Regions from separate parts of the Pseudoduganella sp. GW821-FHT12E03 genome, predicted to be linked through region 1. Evidence: predicted binding sites of a transcription regulator. Region 1 holds the regulator's gene; each other region holds the start of a gene.
What was found. Region 1 encodes sigma-54, which starts transcription at its own class of promoters, with help from an activator protein. Its sites were predicted from a motif close to TGGCANGNAANCTGCTTT; they were not measured.
Positions count from the first base shown of each region.

Region 2: AC1RRC_RS00400 (urease accessory protein UreD) is a predicted target of sigma-54. The motif match lies at 1,932-1,949, and genes of this name have one in related genera.
Region 3: prpB (methylisocitrate lyase) is a predicted target of sigma-54. The motif match lies at 1,989-2,006, and genes of this name have one in related genera.
Region 4: AC1RRC_RS05150 (DUF1549 and DUF1553 domain-containing protein) is a predicted target of sigma-54. The motif match lies at 1,922-1,939, and genes of this name have one in related genera.

Region 1 covers NZ_JBXAQJ010000010.1:7,069-11,334, reverse strand. Annotated here, with positions in the region: gene AC1RRC_RS23850 (Lrp/AsnC family transcriptional regulator) at 1-159, opposite strand, end outside; gene AC1RRC_RS23845 (enoyl-CoA hydratase/isomerase family protein) at 170-1,267, opposite strand; gene hpf (ribosome hibernation-promoting factor, HPF/YfiA family) at 1,378-1,737, opposite strand; gene AC1RRC_RS23835 (RNA polymerase factor sigma-54) at 1,808-3,304, opposite strand; gene lptB (LPS export ABC transporter ATP-binding protein) at 3,310-4,104, opposite strand; gene lptA (lipopolysaccharide transport periplasmic protein LptA) at 4,106-4,266, opposite strand, start outside.
Region 2 covers NZ_JBXAQJ010000001.1:103,548-107,813, reverse strand. Annotated here, with positions in the region: gene ureC (urease subunit alpha) at 1-346, opposite strand, end outside; gene AC1RRC_RS00410 (urease subunit beta) at 349-675, opposite strand; gene AC1RRC_RS00405 (urease subunit gamma) at 687-989, opposite strand; gene AC1RRC_RS00400 (urease accessory protein UreD) at 999-1,904, opposite strand; gene AC1RRC_RS00395 (cation:proton antiporter) at 2,065-3,411, shown strand; gene AC1RRC_RS00390 (amidohydrolase family protein) at 3,490-4,266, shown strand, end outside.
Region 3 covers NZ_JBXAQJ010000003.1:29,865-34,130, forward strand. Annotated here, with positions in the region: gene prpC (bifunctional 2-methylcitrate synthase/citrate synthase) at 1-1,027, opposite strand, end outside; gene prpB (methylisocitrate lyase) at 1,064-1,951, opposite strand; gene prpR (propionate catabolism operon regulatory protein PrpR) at 2,153-3,895, shown strand; gene AC1RRC_RS07915 (sensor histidine kinase) at 4,069-4,266, shown strand, end outside.
Region 4 covers NZ_JBXAQJ010000002.1:320,764-325,029, forward strand. Annotated here, with positions in the region: gene AC1RRC_RS05150 (DUF1549 and DUF1553 domain-containing protein) at 1-1,879, opposite strand, end outside; gene AC1RRC_RS05155 (TonB-dependent receptor) at 2,230-4,266, opposite strand, start outside.

The DNA.
Region 1 (4,266 bases):
GACGTCCTTGAGCAGGATGCCGCTGGCGCGCAATTGCGCGATGCGGCGCTGGCAGGTGGCAACGGAGGCGTGCACTTGCTGCGCCAGTGTCCGCAACGGGACACTGGCGTCGTCCTGCAGGATGTTCAGGATCTGCGTATCGAGCCGGTCGAGCGTCATGCGCCTGCCATCATGCCAGGTGGCGCAGCGGATGCGCCCAGACAGGCCACGCCGGTTCAAAGAAGCGCTCCACCATGGCCGGCGTCACGTCGTCGAGCGAGGCGGGTGACCACTTCGGCGCGTTGTCCTTGTCGATCACCAGCGCGCGCACGCCTTCCAGTACTTCGCCGTGTTCGAAATTGCGGCGCACCACATTGCGCTCCATGCGCAGGCAATCGGCCACGCTCATTGATTCGCCGCGGTCCAGCAGCGCCAGGGTCACGCACATCATCAGGGGCGAGCGGCCCTGCATGAGCTTCAGGGTTTTCTGCGCAAATTCATCGCTGTCGCCGGCCAGGGAAGCCATCATCTCGGCCACGGTTTCCGGCGCAAAATGGCGTTCAATCGCATCGAACTGGGTTTCCATCACGGCCACGCCGGCCTGCGCGCGGAACGGCGCGGCAAAATCGGCAATCGCCTGCACCAGTTGCGCGCCCGGCGTCGCTGCCAGCAACGCCGCCAGCGCCGGCAATTGCGCCACTGGCACGAAGTGGTCGGCCAGGTCCGCGTACAGCGCGTCGGCCGCGCCCACCGTCACGCCCGTGACGCCGAGATAGCGTCCCAGCTGGCCCGGTGCATGCGACAGGAAATGACTGCCGCCGACATCCGGGAACAAGCCGATATTCACTTCCGGCATCGCCATTTTCGTGCGCTCCGTGACGATGCGCACGCCGCAGCCGGGTCCGCCCTGCGCAATGCCCATGCCGCCGCCCATCACCACGCCATCCATGATGGCGATATACGGTTTCGGGTAGTAATGGATCAGGTGGTTCAGCGCATATTCTTCCGTGAAAAAATCTTCCAGCAGCGCGCTGCCGCCCTGCGGTGTGGCTTTGCCGGCGTCATGGAAAAAGCGGATATCGCCGCCGGCGCACAGCGCTTTTTCACTGCTGCTGCGGATCACCACTGCCGCCACTTGCGGATCATCGCGCCAGGCCAGCAAGATGCCGGTCATGGCGCGCACCATGTCGAGCGACAGGGAATTCAATGCCTTCGGCCGGTCCAACGTGATAAACCCGGTTCCGTTGCTGATGTGGGTGAGGACATGTGTCACGACTGGTTCGCTCATGGCAGGCATCGCTGAATTGAAAGAAAGCTATTGTAGCGTCGCCATGGGAATAGTACAGGCGCAAAAAAGGGCGCCAACTGCGCCCTTTTCGTCCGAGTATCGGGGACCGCTTATGCGGTGGCGGCCGACTCGTCGTAATTATCCGGAAGGTGTTTGATCGCGGTGTGGTTATGCTCTTGTATCTTGCCTTTGTATTTCATAACCTGGCGATCCAGTTTATCGACCAGCGTATCGATGGCAGCGTACAAGTCTTGCGACAGGCTTTCCACGTACACGGTCTTGCCGGACATTCGCAGATTGATCTCGGCTTTTTGCCTTTTCTCTTTCTCGGTGAGGTTATCTACAGTCAGGATGACAGCAATATCAATTACTTGATCGAAATGACGTTTTACGCGTTCCAGTTTGTTCTGCACGTATTCGCGAATCGCGGGGGTCACTTCGAGATGATGTCCACTGATGGTGAGATTCATACACACTCCTAAAGATGAAGGTTCGTACGTATCACAGTTATGCTGTGGCGCGCAGGGGAACCCAGTAACACTACAGAGCTTTGCGCAGACTAACGGGCGGGATTTTCAATGCTTCGCGATATTTGGCAACAGTCCGTCGCGCAATTACCATGCCTTGTTCCCCCAGCATGTCCGCAATCTTACTGTCGGATAATGGATTTTTAGGGTCTTCTGCTCCTGTCAATTGCACGATCAGCGCCCGTATCGCCGTGGAGGACGCCTCTCCTCCTGCTTCTGTTGCGACGTGGCTGCCAAAGAAGTATTTCAACTCAAACATGCCATGGGGCGTGAGCATATATTTTTGAGTTGTTACACGAGAAATAGTGCTCTCGTGTAGACCCAGTGTATCAGCAATTTCACGCAACACAAGGGGCCGCATCGCTACCGCGCCGTGCGAGAAGAAATTCTTTTGCCGCTCAACGATGGCCTGGGCCACGCGCAAGATCGTGTCGAAGCGCTGGCGCATGTTTTTAATCAGCCACTTGGCTTCCTGCAACTGTGCGCCCATCGCGGATTCGCTCTTGCCCTGCTTCAACAAGTTCGCATACATCGCATTGACGCGCAGGCGCGGCATGACGTCGTTGTTCAGGGTCACTTGCCAGCCGTTGCGGGCTTTTTTCACAATCACGTCCGGCACCACGTAATCGGACACGTCCGATGCGAATTCCGCGCCCGGATGGGGATTGCACAGGCGAATCACCGCTTGCGCCTCGCGCAAGTCTTCATCGTCGCAATCGAGGGCTTTTTTCAGCTTGTTGAATTCGCGCTGGGCAAACCAGGTCAGGTGCTTGTCGACGATGACCAGCGCCATGCGGCGCGTCACCAGCGGCACATTCGGCATTTGCCTGATTTGCAATGCCAGGCATTCGGACGCGCTGCGCGCGCCCACGCCGGCCGGATCAAAACTTTGCAGCAAGGTCAGCGACGTGCGCAGCTCATCGAAGTCCACTTCCGCTTCTTCCGGCAGGCGGGCATGGATTTCTTCCAGCGACTCTTCGAGGTAACCGTTGTCGTCGAGCGCATCGATGATCAGTTCCATCAGGATGCGGTCGCGCTCTTCCGTCACCGTTACGCGCATTTGCTCCAGCAAATGTTCGCGCAGGGTGCAGTGGCTGGCTTCGATTTGCGGGCGGGAATCGTCGTCATCCGGACTCTTGGCCCGGCCGACATCGCTCCAGTCGCTGTCGCCGTCGGCCGCGCCGGCGTTGTCGCCCTCGCCGCCCTCGGCCCCGCCTTCATGCGGGGCGTCGCCATCGGCCGGCGCGGCGCCATCCGATGGCGGCTGCAAGGTGTCCGGCGTGGCTTCCGCGCCGTTTTGCACCGGCGCGCTGATGGCGCCATCGGCCAGCAGGCGCACCGAATGGTCGAGCGGATCGTCCAGGCGTTCCAGCAACGGGTTTTCGCCGAGGATTTGTTCCAGTTCCTGATGCAGCTCCAGGGTGGACAATTGCAGCAGGCGGATCGACTGCTGCAGCTGAGGAGTCAGCGCAAGGTGCTGCGAAGTGCGAAGTTGCAGTGACTGTTTCATGGTTCCTACATACGGAAATGTTCACCCAGGTAGACGCGGCGCACGGATTCGTCGGCGATGATGTCGTCCGGACGGCCCGAGGCTAGCACGGCGCCCTGGTTGATGATGTACGCGCGGTCGCAGATACCCAGCGTCTCGCGCACATTGTGGTCAGTGATCAGCACACCGATACCGCGCTCCTTGAGGAAACGGACAATGCGCTGGATCTCGATGACGGCAATCGGGTCGACGCCGGCAAAAGGTTCATCGAGCAGCACGAAGCGCGGATTGGTGGCCAGGGCGCGTGCGATTTCCACGCGGCGGCGCTCGCCGCCAGACAGGGACAGCGCCGCGTTTTCACGCAATTTCTCGATTTGCAGGTCCGCCAGCAGCCGGTTCAGCCGCTCGTCGATGTCTGCCTTCGCCAGCGGTTTGCCGTTGACCTTTTGGATCTCCAGCACCGCGCGGATATTTTCTTCCACCGTCAGCTTGCGGAATACCGACGCTTCCTGCGGCAGGTAGGACAGGCCCAGCGCCGCCCGCTGGTGGATCGGCATCGACGACACATCCCTGCCGGCAATCTCGATACTGCCCGCATCGGACGGCACCAGGCCCACGATCATGTAAAACGAGGTGGTCTTGCCCGCGCCGTTCGGCCCCAGCAAGCCCACCACTTCGCCGCATTCGACTTGCAGCGACACGTCATGCACCACCTGGCGCTTGCCATACGATTTTTGCAGGCCGCGCACCAGCAGGGTACTGCCGCAATTGGCCATGGGCGCCGCAACTGGCGCCGCAGCTTGAACTTCCGCCTGCGCCATCTTATTTCCCCGCCTCAGGCTGGGTTGCGCCGTCCGGCGGCGGACGCTTGGCTGACGGCTGAATCACCATCGTGCCGCGGCCCGCGCCCGGCTTGCTGTCGCCGGTCACGGTATTGCGCACGCTGAAGTATTCCTTGCGGCTGTCATAGGAAATGAATTCCC
Region 2 (4,266 bases), on a different contig from region 1:
TGGCGGCGCCGATCACGATCGTGACACCGGGCTGGATATCCGGATTGCCGGCCTTGCCGATGGCGGCAATCACACCATCCTTCAAGCCGATATCGGCCTTGACGATGCCCCAGTGGTCAACGATCACGGCATTGGTGATGACGGTATCCATCACTTGCGCGTGCGGGCGCTGCGACTGGCCCATGCCATCGCGGATCACCTTGCCGCCACCGAACTTCACTTCTTCGCCATACAGCGCGAAGTCTTTTTCGATTTCAATGAACAGTTCCGTGTCGGCCAGGCGGATGCGGTCGCCGACAGTGGGACCAAACATTTCCGCATACGCGGTGCGCGAGATGGTGGCCATGCTTATTCCTGTGGCGACGGTTTGTCCAGTTTCCCGTTCACGGCGCCATTAAAGCCGTGCACCACCCGCTCGCCGCCCAGCTTGACCAGCTCCACCGTGCGCTGCTGGCCCGGTTCAAAGCGCACCGCGGTGCCCGCCGCGATATTGAGGCGCATGCCGTAGGCTTGCCAGCGCTCGAACGCCAGTGCGGGATTGACTTCAAAAAAATGGAAATGCGAGCCCACCTGCACCGGCCGGTCGCCACGGTTGGCGACGGTAATGGTGACTGTTTCGCGGCCGGTGTTCAGGCCGATGGCGCCTTCTTCCAGTATGGTTTCACCAGGGATCATGGTGTCCTCCTTCAAGGGATCGGGTGGTGCACGGTGACAAGCTTGCTGCCGTCAGGGAACGTCGCTTCGACCTGGATATCCGGGATCATTTCCGGCACCCCTTCCATGACATCGGCGCGGCCGAGGATGCGCGTGCCTTCGTCCATCAATTGCGCGACGCTCTTGCCGTCGCGCGCGCCTTCCATGATGGCGGCGGTGATCAACGCCACCGCTTCCGGATGGTTGAGTTTCAAGCCGCGCGCGCGGCGCCGCTCCGCCACCAGGGCGGCGGTAAATATCAGCAATTTGTCTTTTTCGCGGGGTGTCAGGTCCATGGTGTCTCCTCAGGTGCGCCAACTGCGCGGCGTGTGCGCGGCGCGGCCCAGCAACGCGGGCCGCACCAGTTGCAGCGCCGACAGCATCAGTTCGCGGGCCGCTTCGCTGTCGTGGCCCAGGTGGCGGACGGCCAGCACATGTTTGCCGGCCAGGGTGGCGCCCCAGTGCGGCTGGCGGGCGGCCGCGCCGGCGCCGCCGGATGTGCCCGCAGTGCCCGAGGCTCCCAGCGCCCGCAGCGCCGCCAGTAATTCCGCCGGGAACGATGTGCCGACCGCCAGCAAGGTGGCGCACACCGTGTGCCCCGCCAGTCCCAGCGGGCTGGCCACCGCGTGCGGCGTCAGCACGCCCTGTTCCCACCACAGCAGCTTGCCGCCGCGCCGGATACGGGTGCGCTGGCCGATGCGGCCGGTGTTGAACGATTCGCCGGCGGCGCTCCGCCCCAGGCACAGGATTTCGCACCCGAGATATGCCGCGTCGCCGGCCAGTTGCACGTCATGTTCCAGTTCCACCTGGGCGTCGTCATAAAAAATACTTTCCTGCGGCAACCACTCGATGGCCGCGCCGCGCTCCGCCGTCAGCGACACTCGCTGGCCGGACGTCCTGCCATTGGCGCGGTACCACTTGGCCGCGCCCGGCGTGGTCAATACGACGTGCGCGCCGTCGCCGGCCACGGCATCGAGCGCCAGCCGGTCGCCGCCCACCACCCCGCCCGGCGGGTGGATCACGATCGCATGGCACACTGCCGGCCCTTCCGGATACAGCGCCTTTTGCACCCGCAGCGGACCGCTGTGGCGGCGCCCGGTCAGGCGCGTGGTGGCGCCATCGCGGGCAAACGCGAGCGACAGGTGCGCGTGCCAGGCTGCGGCCTGGCCTGCCTGGCCTGCATCGATCAAAGGGTTGCTGCTGTCCGGCATAGTGCTCCTGGGTTGCTTACCAATGATTCAGCAAGAGCCGTGCCAGCACTTGGCTGGAATTCTCACCACCCGGCGCACCAAATTAGCACGCTGGCGAAAAACCCTGCACCATGGTGGCGCGTGCGCCCCTCCAGCCTATCCACGCGTATAGTCGGCAGGCATGACTGCTTACCTCTGGTTCATGCTGATCGGTTGCCTGATGCTGGCGCGGGGACTGGCGGCCACCACCCTGGCACGGCTGCCGGTGACCTCGGCCATCGTTTATCTGGGTGTCGGCCTGGTACTGGGGCCTGCCGTGCTGGGCGTGTTTACCGTCAATCCGCTGGCGCAGGCGCCGCTGCTGGAAGTCATGGCGGAACTGGCCGTGCTGATTTCCCTGTTTTCCGCCGGCGTGAAAATGCCCGTGCCGTTTACCTGGACACGCTGGCAGGCGTCGCTGCGGCTGGCCTGGGTCTCGATGACGGTGTCGGTGGCGCTGGTGGCGCTGTTTGCGTGGACCGTGCTGGATTTGCCGCCGGGCGCGGCGATCTTGCTGGGCGCGATCCTCGCGCCCACCGACCCGGTGTTGGCCACCGATGTCCAGGTACGCCACGCGGGCGACCGCGACAAGCTGCGCTTTGCCCTGACCTGCGAAGCGGGCATGAATGACGGCAGCGCCTTTCCGCTCGTGATGCTGGGCCTGGGCCTGCTGGGCTTGCACGAACTCGGTGAATTCGGCTGGCGCTGGGCCGTGATTGACGTGGTCTATGCCACCTGCACCGCGATTGCCATCGGCATTGCCGGCGGCGCATTGCTGGCGCGCGCCGGCTGGGCGCTGCGCGGCAGCGATCCGCGCCACGAAGTCCTCGATGACTTCGTGGGACTGGGCTTGATTGCGGTGGTCTATGGCGTCAGCGTGTGGCTGCACGCATGGGGTTTTCTCGCGGTGTTTTTTGCCGGCGTCGCATTGCGGCAAACCGAACTGACCCTGGCCGGCATGCCGCGCGACCGCCACGGCCTGATGAACGCCGCGCCCTCCCCGGCACGGACCGAACCCCACACCGGCAGCGGTCATAGCCATGGCAGCGGCGATGGCGAGGCGCAGGCCGCGCAAGCGCCCGAGGCACCGCTGACCGTCAGCGGCGAATCGCTGATCTTCAAGGAACACCTGGAACGCCTGTCCGAACTGATGCTGGTGCTGTTGCTGGGCGCGGCGATTTCGCTGTATACCTGGGACTGGCGCACCTGGAGCACGGCGCTTTTCCTGTTTTGCGTGGCGCGTCCCGTCAGCGTGTACCTTGGACTGGCCGGCGCCGGTGTGCGGGGCCGGGTGAAAGGCATCGCCGCGTGGTTCGGCGTGCGCGGGATCGGTTCCGTGTATTACCTGATGTTTGCCGTCAACCATGGCGTGCCCGCCGTGCTGGCCAGCACGCTGATCGACATCACCCTGGTCACCATCATGCTGTCGATCCTGGTGCACGGCACCAGCGTCAAGCCGCTGTTCGACCGGTTCTGGCCGGACCGCTGACCGTCTGATGGCCCCTACCCGCCGCGTCCGCAGCGCTTGTATGATGGGGGCACTCGGCAATTCACCACGGAGGGCGGCATGACCGATCTGGGACGCAGGGCAACCTTGGGCATATTGACGGCCAGCGGCGCGCTGGGCTTATCCGGCTGTGCGCTGTTTGGCCGGCGGCCGCCGCCCATTTCACAAATCGATCCGGCATCCTTTCCCGCGCTCGGTGACATTCATCCGGTCCTGCGGCCGGAGACGGCCACGACTCCCGCCAATGCCGCCTTCCCCTGCCTGGACGCCCATGCGCATTTTTTCAATGCGTCCGATGTCAACGTCAAAGACTATATTGGCGAATGCTTCGGCCACCAGGCCGGCGGCCTTGGCCACGCCTTTTTCCGCGCACTGGCGGCGGCGGCCGACCTGCTGGCAGGATTTGCCCCGACCGCCGGCGAGGAATTCACCATCCTGACAGGACGCTTGCAACAGGCCGGCGCCAAGTCCATGCGCATCGGCGATTTGCCGGGCGAAGACTATCCGTTGATGGCGCAACGCATCTACGATGCCGCATTGAAGACCGGGCTGCTCGATGAATACAACAAGGCCCAGCGCCGGCACATCGAGGCGCTGAACCGCAAGCACGGCGCCGCGCGCATCAATCAGGCGCCGGCCGGCCTGACGCCGGACACGATCCACCGGCTGGTCAATCCCTATGCGCGCTCGGCGCAGTACAAGGCCGAGTTTGGTCTGGAAGCGGATGCGGGCGGCCCGGACGACGCCAGCGACCCTGGCGGCTTCATTGCGTTCCTGGGCCATATGCTGTCGCACCGGTACACCAACCTGCATACCTATGCGCAGTTTTACAGCGCC
Region 3 (4,266 bases), on a different contig from region 1:
AAATCACGAACAGTGGCGTAAACATCGCGGTCGGCACGCCCATCATGTGGTACGACACGGCCGAGAACCAGTCCAGGTTCGGGAACATTTTTTTGATTTCCCACATCACCGATTCCAGGCGCTCGGCGATGTCGAACATCTTGGTCGAACCGGCTTCCTCGGACAGGTTGCGCGCCACTTCCTTGATCACCACGTTGCGCGGGTCGGAAATGGTGTACACCGGGTGGCCGAAGCCGATCACGACTTCCTTGTTTTCCACGCGGCGGCGGATGTCGGCTTCCGCTTCGTCCGGGTTTTCATAGCGCTTCTGGATTTCGAATGCGAATTCGTTGGCGCCGCCGTGTTTCGGACCGCGCAGCGCGCCGATCGCGCCCGTCACCGCCGAGTAGATGTCGGAACCGGTGCCGGCGATCACGCGGCTGGTGAAGGTCGAGGCGTTGAATTCATGTTCCGCGTACAGGATCAGCGAAATGTGCATGGCTTTCACCCAGCTGTCGGATGGCTTCTCGCCATGCAGCAGGTGCAGGAAGTGGCCGCCGATCGAGTCGTCGTCGGTTTCCACCTCGATACGCTTGCCATTGTGGCTGTAGTGGTACCAGTACAGCAGCATGGAACCGAACGACGCCATCAGGCGGTCGGCGATGTCGCGCGCGCCCGGCACGTTATGGTCGTCTTTTTCCGGCAGGGTGCAGCCCAGCACGGAGCAGCCGGTGCGCATCACGTCCATCGGGTGCGCCGATGCCGGCAGGGCTTCCAGTGCGGACTTCACCGATTGCGGCAGGCCGCGCAGCGATTTCAGCTTGCCCTTGTAGCCTTTGAGTTCAGCGGCGGTCGGCAGCTTGCCGTGCACCAGCAGGTAAGCGATTTCTTCGAATTCGCACACGTTGGCGACATCGAGGATGTCGTAGCCACGGTAGTGCAAGTCGTTGCCGGTCTTGCCGACGGAGCACAGCGCGGTATTACCGGCGGTCACGCCCGACAGGGCAACGGATTTTTTAGGCTTGAAGGTTGGATTTTGCTCAGACATGTTGGGCTCCTCTGTGTTCTATGTTGTTTTGATTTATCAGATCTTTTTCGCGGCAAACAGCGCGTCCAGCTTTTGCTCGAAGCTGTGGTAGTTGATGCGCTCATACAGTTCGGCACGGGTCTGCATGGTGTCGACCACGTTCTTTTGCGTGCCGTCGCGGCGCACCGCGTTGTAGACGTTTTCAGCGGCCTTGTTCATGGCGCGGAAGGCGGACAGCGGATACAGCACGATGCCGACATCGGCGGTTGCCAGTTCATCGACGGTGAACAGCGGGGTCGCGCCAAATTCCGTGATGTTGGCCAGGATCGGCACTTTCACGGCCTTGGCGAATTCCTTGTACATTTCCAGGCTGGTGATGGCTTCCGGGAAGATCATGTCGGCGCCCGCTTCCACGCAAGCGACGGCGCGCTCGATGGCGGCGTCCAGGCCTTCCACTGCCAGCGCGTCGGTGCGGGCCATGATGACGAAGTTGGAATCGGTTTTCGCATCGACGGCGGCCTTCACGCGGTCGATCATTTCACCCTTGGTGACGATTTCCTTGCCCGGACGGTGGCCGCAGCGCTTGGCGCCGACCTGGTCTTCGATGTGCACGGCGGCGGCGCCGGCCTTGATCATGGATTTCACGGTGCGCGCCACGTTGAAGGCGGAAGAGCCAAAACCGGTGTCGATATCGACCAGCAGCGGCAAGTCGCACACGTCGGTGATGCGGCGCACGTCGGTCAGCACGTCATCGAGGTTGGAAATGCCGAGGTCCGGCAAGCCCAGCGAACCGGCCGCCACACCGCCGCCCGACAGGTAAATCGCGCGGAAGCCGGCGCGCTTGGCCAGCAAGGCGTGGTTGGCGTTGATCGCGCCGATCACTTGCAGCGGCGATTCTTCTTCGACGGCTTTGCGGAATGCGGCGCCTGCGGAATAGTGGGTCATGGCTTGCCTTTCAAATGAGGTAACGTTGCGCTCCCCTACAGCAAACCCCGTGCCAGCCGCGCCGCCCCTCCGTGAAACATCGGCAAATCAGGCACTTATCATGATTTCCCGCTCTGGCGATGGATCGGCGGCGAGCCATGAAACGTTTCAATATGAAACATTGAAACATCACTCGAAACGCCGCTGAACTATAATTGAAACATGCGCCATTCCACCCCGCTCCCCATCGACAGCAGTGACAAGCCGGTCATCTGGACCGTGTCCGTGTCGCGCCTGGCCGAACTGTTCCGCGACATTACGCTGGAATACGACAACTTCGCCACCATCGAACCGATCAACCTGGGTTTTGATGAAGCGGCGCGCCATATCCGCGAACGGCTGGCGACGGAACGCTGCGACGCCGTGATTTCCGCAGGGTCCAATGCCGCATACCTGAAGGGCCGGCTGTCGGTGCCGGTGGTGATCGCCAAGGCCAGTGGCTTCGATGTGATGCAGGCGCTGGCGCGGGCGCGGCGCGTGTCGGCGCGCATCGGCGTGGTCAGCTACCAGACCCCGATGGCGGAACTGGCGGAATTTTCCGCCACCTTCGGCCATGACATCGTGCAGCGCACCTATGTGACGGAAGAAGATGCGCGGGCCCAGATCAATGAATTGAAGGCCAACGGCGTCAAGGCCATTGTCGGCGCGGGCCTGATCACCGACCTGGCGGAGGAAGCGGGGCTGACCGGCGTGTTCGTGTATTCGGCGGCGTCGATCCGCCAGGCGTTCGATGATGCGCTGGAAATCGCCCGCCTGTCGTCCTGGGAGACCAGCCGCGCCCGCGCGCGCGGCGGCAATGCCGCCGACACCCTGCGCGCCAAGCATGGCTTGAATGATTTGAAGGGCGATTCGCCGGCCATGGAAAAGCTACGCCAGGCCGTGGTGCTATATGCAAAGTCGCCCGCCACGGTGCTGATCCAGGCGGAAACCGGCTGCGGCAAGGAACTGGTGGCGCAGGCGATCCACCGCGAAAGCCCGCGCACCCTGGGCGCCAACCGGCCCTTTGTCGCCGTCAATTGTGGCGCGATCGCGGAATCCTTGCTGGAATCGGAATTGTTCGGCCATGAGGAAGGCGCGTTTACCGGCGCGCGGCGCGGCGGCCATGCCGGCCTGTTCGAGGCCGCCAACCGGGGCACCCTGTTCCTCGATGAAATCGGTGAAATGCCATTGACCCTGCAAACCCGTTTGCTGCGCGTGCTGGAGGAACGGGAAGTGGTGCGGGTTGGCGGCACGCGCCCGGTGCCCGTCAACGTGCGCATCATCAGCGCCACCCACTGCGACCTCGAACAGCGGGTGCGCGAAGGGCGATTCCGCGCCGACCTGTTTTACCGGCTGGCCGTGCTGCGCCTGTCCCTGCCGCCGCTGCGCGAACGGCGCGACGATATCGCGCTGCTGGCGGAATGGTCACTGAAAAACGCGCTGGCCGCGCTGGGTGCGCGCCCCCATCCGAATCTGCACGCGGAAATCCAGGCTTGCGCGCCCCTGCTGCTGCGCTATGGCTGGCCGGGCAACGTGCGGGAATTGCGCAACCTGTGCGAACGGCTGGCGCTGTTCCTGGCGGCGGAACCGCTGCAGGCGCTAACGCCGGCGTTTGTGCTGGGAGTGGCGCCGGAGCTGGGCGCCGCGCCGGTGCACGGTACAGTTCTGGCACCTGGCGGCTCGGCCGCGCTGGGGCCCGAGGGCGGAGGCGCAGCACGGACGGATGGCGCCGCCTTCGCCCATTCCGGCGCGGCGCATCCTGGCGCGCCCTCGTTTGGCGCCAACCAGCCGCCACCGCACCCGGCGCGTGACACCGCGACGGCAGTGCTGGCGCGCTTCGGCGGCCGGCGCGATGCGGCCGCCAGCTACCTGGGCATCAGCCGCACCACACTGTGGCGCAGGCTGCGCGATGAGGGCGGTGCTTAGGCGGGCAGCCACTTATCCTGAATTTCAACCACTGGTCACACAGTCGATACAGTGCACCGGGCGGGTACGCTATGCTACGTTGCATGAAGAATATCGCTACTCACCGCGTTTCGCGCGCCCATTGGTATTGGATGCTCCAACTGCTGGGGTGGACAGCCATTGCAGTTTTCGTCATGGTCGCCAACGGCCGCTACATTCACAAACCCGGCGCTGTCCTGATGTGTGTTGCGCAAGCGGGCACCGGCCTGCTCCTGACGCATGCCGCGCACCAGTTGTTCAAAGTGTGCCACTGGAGCACGCGGCCATCGGCATTGCGCATGCTGGCCCTGTGCACATTGGTGCTCGGCCCGTTACAGACCGCTTGCACCATT
Region 4 (4,266 bases), on a different contig from region 1:
ACGGCACGCTGCGGCGCACGAAGGTATAGATACTGCGGCGGTTCTGGTCATGCGGATCGTTCGACGCGGTCCACAGGTTGCCGGCGCTGAAGTTCGATGGCACTTTCGGGAATACGGCCGGGCCACCGAGTTTCTCTTCGAGCTTGCCGGACGCCGCCAGCAGCGAGTCGCGGATCTGTTCGGCTTCCAGGCGCTTGCGCGGATACACTGCCAGCAGCTTGTTGTCCGGATCGGCGGCCGCCACGTCGGCGCGTTCGGCCGACGACTGGCGGTACACCGACGACAGCAGGATCTGGCGGTGCAGCTGCTTGACGCTCCAGCCATTCTTCACGAAGTCCGACGACAGGTAGTCAAGCAGTTCCGGGTGGGTCGGTTTCTGGCCGGCGCGGCCAAAGTCCGCCACGGTCGACACGATGCCGTTGGAGAAGTACTGGCTCCAGACGCGGTTGACGAACACGCGCGCCGTCAGCGGATTCGATTCGCTGGCCAGCCAGTTGGCCAGCGCCGTGCGGCGGCCGGACGACGTTGCGGTTGGCTTGATCTCGACTTTCGTGCCGTTGGCCCACAGGGCGGGCACGCCCGGCTCCACCGCATCGAGCGGCGCTTCATGCACGCCGCCAAAGCGCACGTGGGTCGGCGGCGCGTCCGGACGGCCCAGTTCCGTGGCCGCCGTGTAGAACAGCGAACCGCGTTCCGGACGCTGCTTGTCGAACTTGCGCAGTTCGGCCGTCAGCTTCTGGTACTGCTTCCATTTGTCCGCGTTTTCCGGGTTGTAGTCGGCGCTGTCCTTGTCTTCGGCCGTCAGGCGCAGGTACTGCACCACGTCGTTTTCCGTGCTGACGGTTTTCAGGCGGAAGTTGACCCAGCGGTCCAGCGCGTTCCATTGCGCTTCCGGCTTGAAGATGGCTTCGCGGCTGTCGGTCAGGTAGCGTTCCTTGTGGTACTTGACGCCGGCTTCACGCACGGTATCGAGGATGGCTTTCTGCTTGTCGCGGATGTCCTTGGTGGCGGCGCGGTAGGCGGCCTGCTGCTTTTCATAGGCCAGTTCCGCTTCGCCTTTCTGGGCCGGCACCTTCTCGTCGAAGCTGGTGTTGGCGAAGAACGCCTGCAGCTGGAAGTATTCCTTCTGGCTGACGCGGTCCGCCTTGTGGTTGTGGCAGCGCGCGCAACCAATGGTGGAGGCGAGGAAGGTTTCACCGACGGTGTCGGTCATGTCGGTGGCGATCTGGTATTTGCGCTGCACCAGGTCGCGCGAGTTGGAGTTGTCCGGGTAGCCTGCCAGGAAACCGGTGGCGACTTTCGCTTCCTCGCTGTCCGGGAACAGTTCGTCACCGGCGATCTGCTCCTTGATGAAGCGGTCGAACGGCTTGTCGCTGTTGAACGCCTTGATCACATAGTCGCGGTAGCGGTAGTTGTTCGGGCGGGTGTTGTCGTTCTGGAAGCCGGCGCTGTCCGCATAACGGGCCAGGTCCAGCCAGCGGCGTGCCTGGCGTTCGCCGAAATGGGGCGACGACAGCAGGCGGTCCGCCAGCTTTTCATAGGCGTTCGGCGACTTGTCGTTGACGAAGGCTTGCACTTCTTCCGGCGTCGGGATCACGCCCCAGGTATCGAGCGTGGCGCGGCGGATGTAGGTCGCGCGGTCCGCATCGGCGGATGGCTTCAGGTTCTTCTGTTCCAGCTTGGCCAGCACGAAGGCGTCGACCGGCGTGCGCACCCAGGCTTTTTGTTTGACTGCCGGGACGTCCGGGCGCTGGACGGTCGAATACTGCCATGCTTTCGCGGCGGCGGCGGCGGCGGGTGCGGCTTTGTCATCGGCTGCAATGGTGGCGGCAGTCGAGGTGGCTAGCAGTATGGCAATGGTGATGGCTTTGAGTTTCATCGGCAGAGGCTCCTGTGGAATAGTTTTATGACTGAACCTTTAATAGCAACTGCCGTGCCAGCAGGCATTGTTTGCTCAACTAATTGATTTTTAAGGAAGTTGTGACTGGAGCGTGACGAAGGGGTGATGCGTTGCACGCAGTGAAGCAGCAGAAGTGTTGGCGGATAATCAGTAGGGTGGATTTGCCGGAGGCAAAGCCACCGTGCTGGCGTTCCATCCGGCGCATGCAGTACTGGTCCGTTGGCGTCGCGCAAACCGCCCTACGGATTTAGTGCCAGTGGCCGCGCGTAAACGTTGTAGCGGGCCGGCACCGGTAATCCCGGTGCGGCCCGCTCATTCCGCGCGGTGGATCAGATCTTGCCGCTCACCACCAGCCCGATCCAGCGCGGCACCGCCGGCGTGTAGGTATTCCACGTCCTGGTCAGCGGCGCATCGTTCTGGAACGCGTTCTTGACGATCACGCTGACGTCATATGAGCCGCTGCGCGTGCCAAAGCCCACCGACAGGTCGGTGATCGACGAGGCGCCGACCCAGCCATAGCTCGACAGCGTGTTGTCCGCGTTGTAGCGCGAATTGAACGCGGTGTTGAAGCTGGCGTGGAACTCCTTGTCGGTGAAGACCGGCTTGCGGTAGTCGGCGCCGATGTTGAACGTGAACTTCGATGCGCCCGGCAGCGACTGGCCCGTGACGTCGCGGTACGGCGCCGCGCCCGCATAGCCGTTTTCCACCGGTTGCGCGGATTGCTTGAAGTCCTTGTAGACCGCGTCGGTGTAGGCGCCCGAGAAGCGCAGGGTGGTGTTGGCGATGCCGGAATACGCGCCGTCGAATTCCAGGCCCTTGGCCTGCACTTTGGGCGCGTTGCCGGTGGCCGTGGTGTAGTACAGCTGGCCGTCGTTGTTGAGGTTCGTGGTGTAGACGTCGAGCACCCGCACCGCCTGCTGGTAGTCCTTGATGTTCATCAGGAACAGGTTGGCGTTGATCAGCAGCTTGCGGTCCAGCAGCGCGGACTTGAAGCCAGTTTCCAGCGCGTTGGTCTTTTCCTTGCGCACCAGGTTCGACACGCCGTTGGTCAGCTGCGAAATGCCGGCCTTTTCACCGTATTGCCACGAGGCGTAGGCGGTCAGGTCCTTGCTGAACTTGTACGAAGGGCTCAGCACGAACGAGGGCAACGTGTCCTTGAACGGTTCGGCTTCCGTCGATGGGAAGATCACGCCGATCTGCGAGGCGCGGATGGCTTTCGCATCGGCCACTTGCTGTTGCTGGGCCGCCGTCAGCGCGCTGTATTGCGCCACGCCGAAGTATTTGAGGGCGGTGCTGTTGGCCAGTGCGATTTGCGCCGCGCTGTTGGACGCCAGCAGCGAACCGTTGGCCGCGCTGCCGAAGCCGCCGAAGGCCACGCCGTTGACGGACACCGGGTTCAGTTCCGGTGCATTGCCGTCATTGTTGACCAGGGTGCTGCCCTTGTTGCGGCGGTCTTCTCGGGTGAAGCGCAAGCCGGTGGTGACGGTCAGCGGATCGGACAGGTGCCAGTTGGCCTGGGCAAACAGGGCGGCGCTCTTGTTGCGGATATCCTGCGTGCCGGCGGGAGAGTTGAACGACATCTGCAGGCGGTCCAGCGAATTTTGCAGCAGGTAGCGGCCCGCCGCATTGGCGTCCAGGCGGTTGTACTGGGTCGCATTGGCATACCAGGCGCCCGCGTCGTTGCCCCATTCGCGGCGGTAGTCGGCCTGGTTATTCACCTTCATCAGGAACACGCCGGCCTGGTAATCGACAAAGCCGCCCGGCTGGGACGAGATGCGCAATTCCTGCGTGGCCTGGCGGTAGTCATTCCAGAAGCCGCCCGAGTTGCGGTGCACGTCGAACGGCGTGCCTTCGTCATTGGTGGCGTTGAAGTGGTAATCCTTGTATGCCGTGATCGACGTGATGTTGAACTTGTCGAGGTACCAGTTCAGCTCCGCCGCCGCGCCATTGCTGCCGGTGACCAGCGGGCGCTGGTTGTCGTTGTTAACCTCTCCGGTCTTCTCGTTGAGGAAATTGTTCTCGTAGCTGTAACCGGTCTGCTGGGTGAACCAGCGGCGCGCCAGGCGCACGGAGGCGTCCGTGGCCAGGGTATTGGTGGCGCCGTTCGCGTACACGTTTGGCGTCGGCGTGTTGATGGTGCGGGCGTTGTAGGTCTCGCCGGCGCGCGGCTGTGCATCGAGCGCGATGCGGGCGCTGAACGACGAATCGGGCGTCAGCAGGAATTGCAGGCGGCCCGACACGCGGTCCTTGTTGGTGTAGGTGATGTCCTTGTTGTACGCGTTTTTGATGTCGCCTTCGCCCTTGCTGACGGACAGGTTGGCGCGGTACGCCAGCAAGCCGTCGACGATCGGACCGCCGGCGGCAAA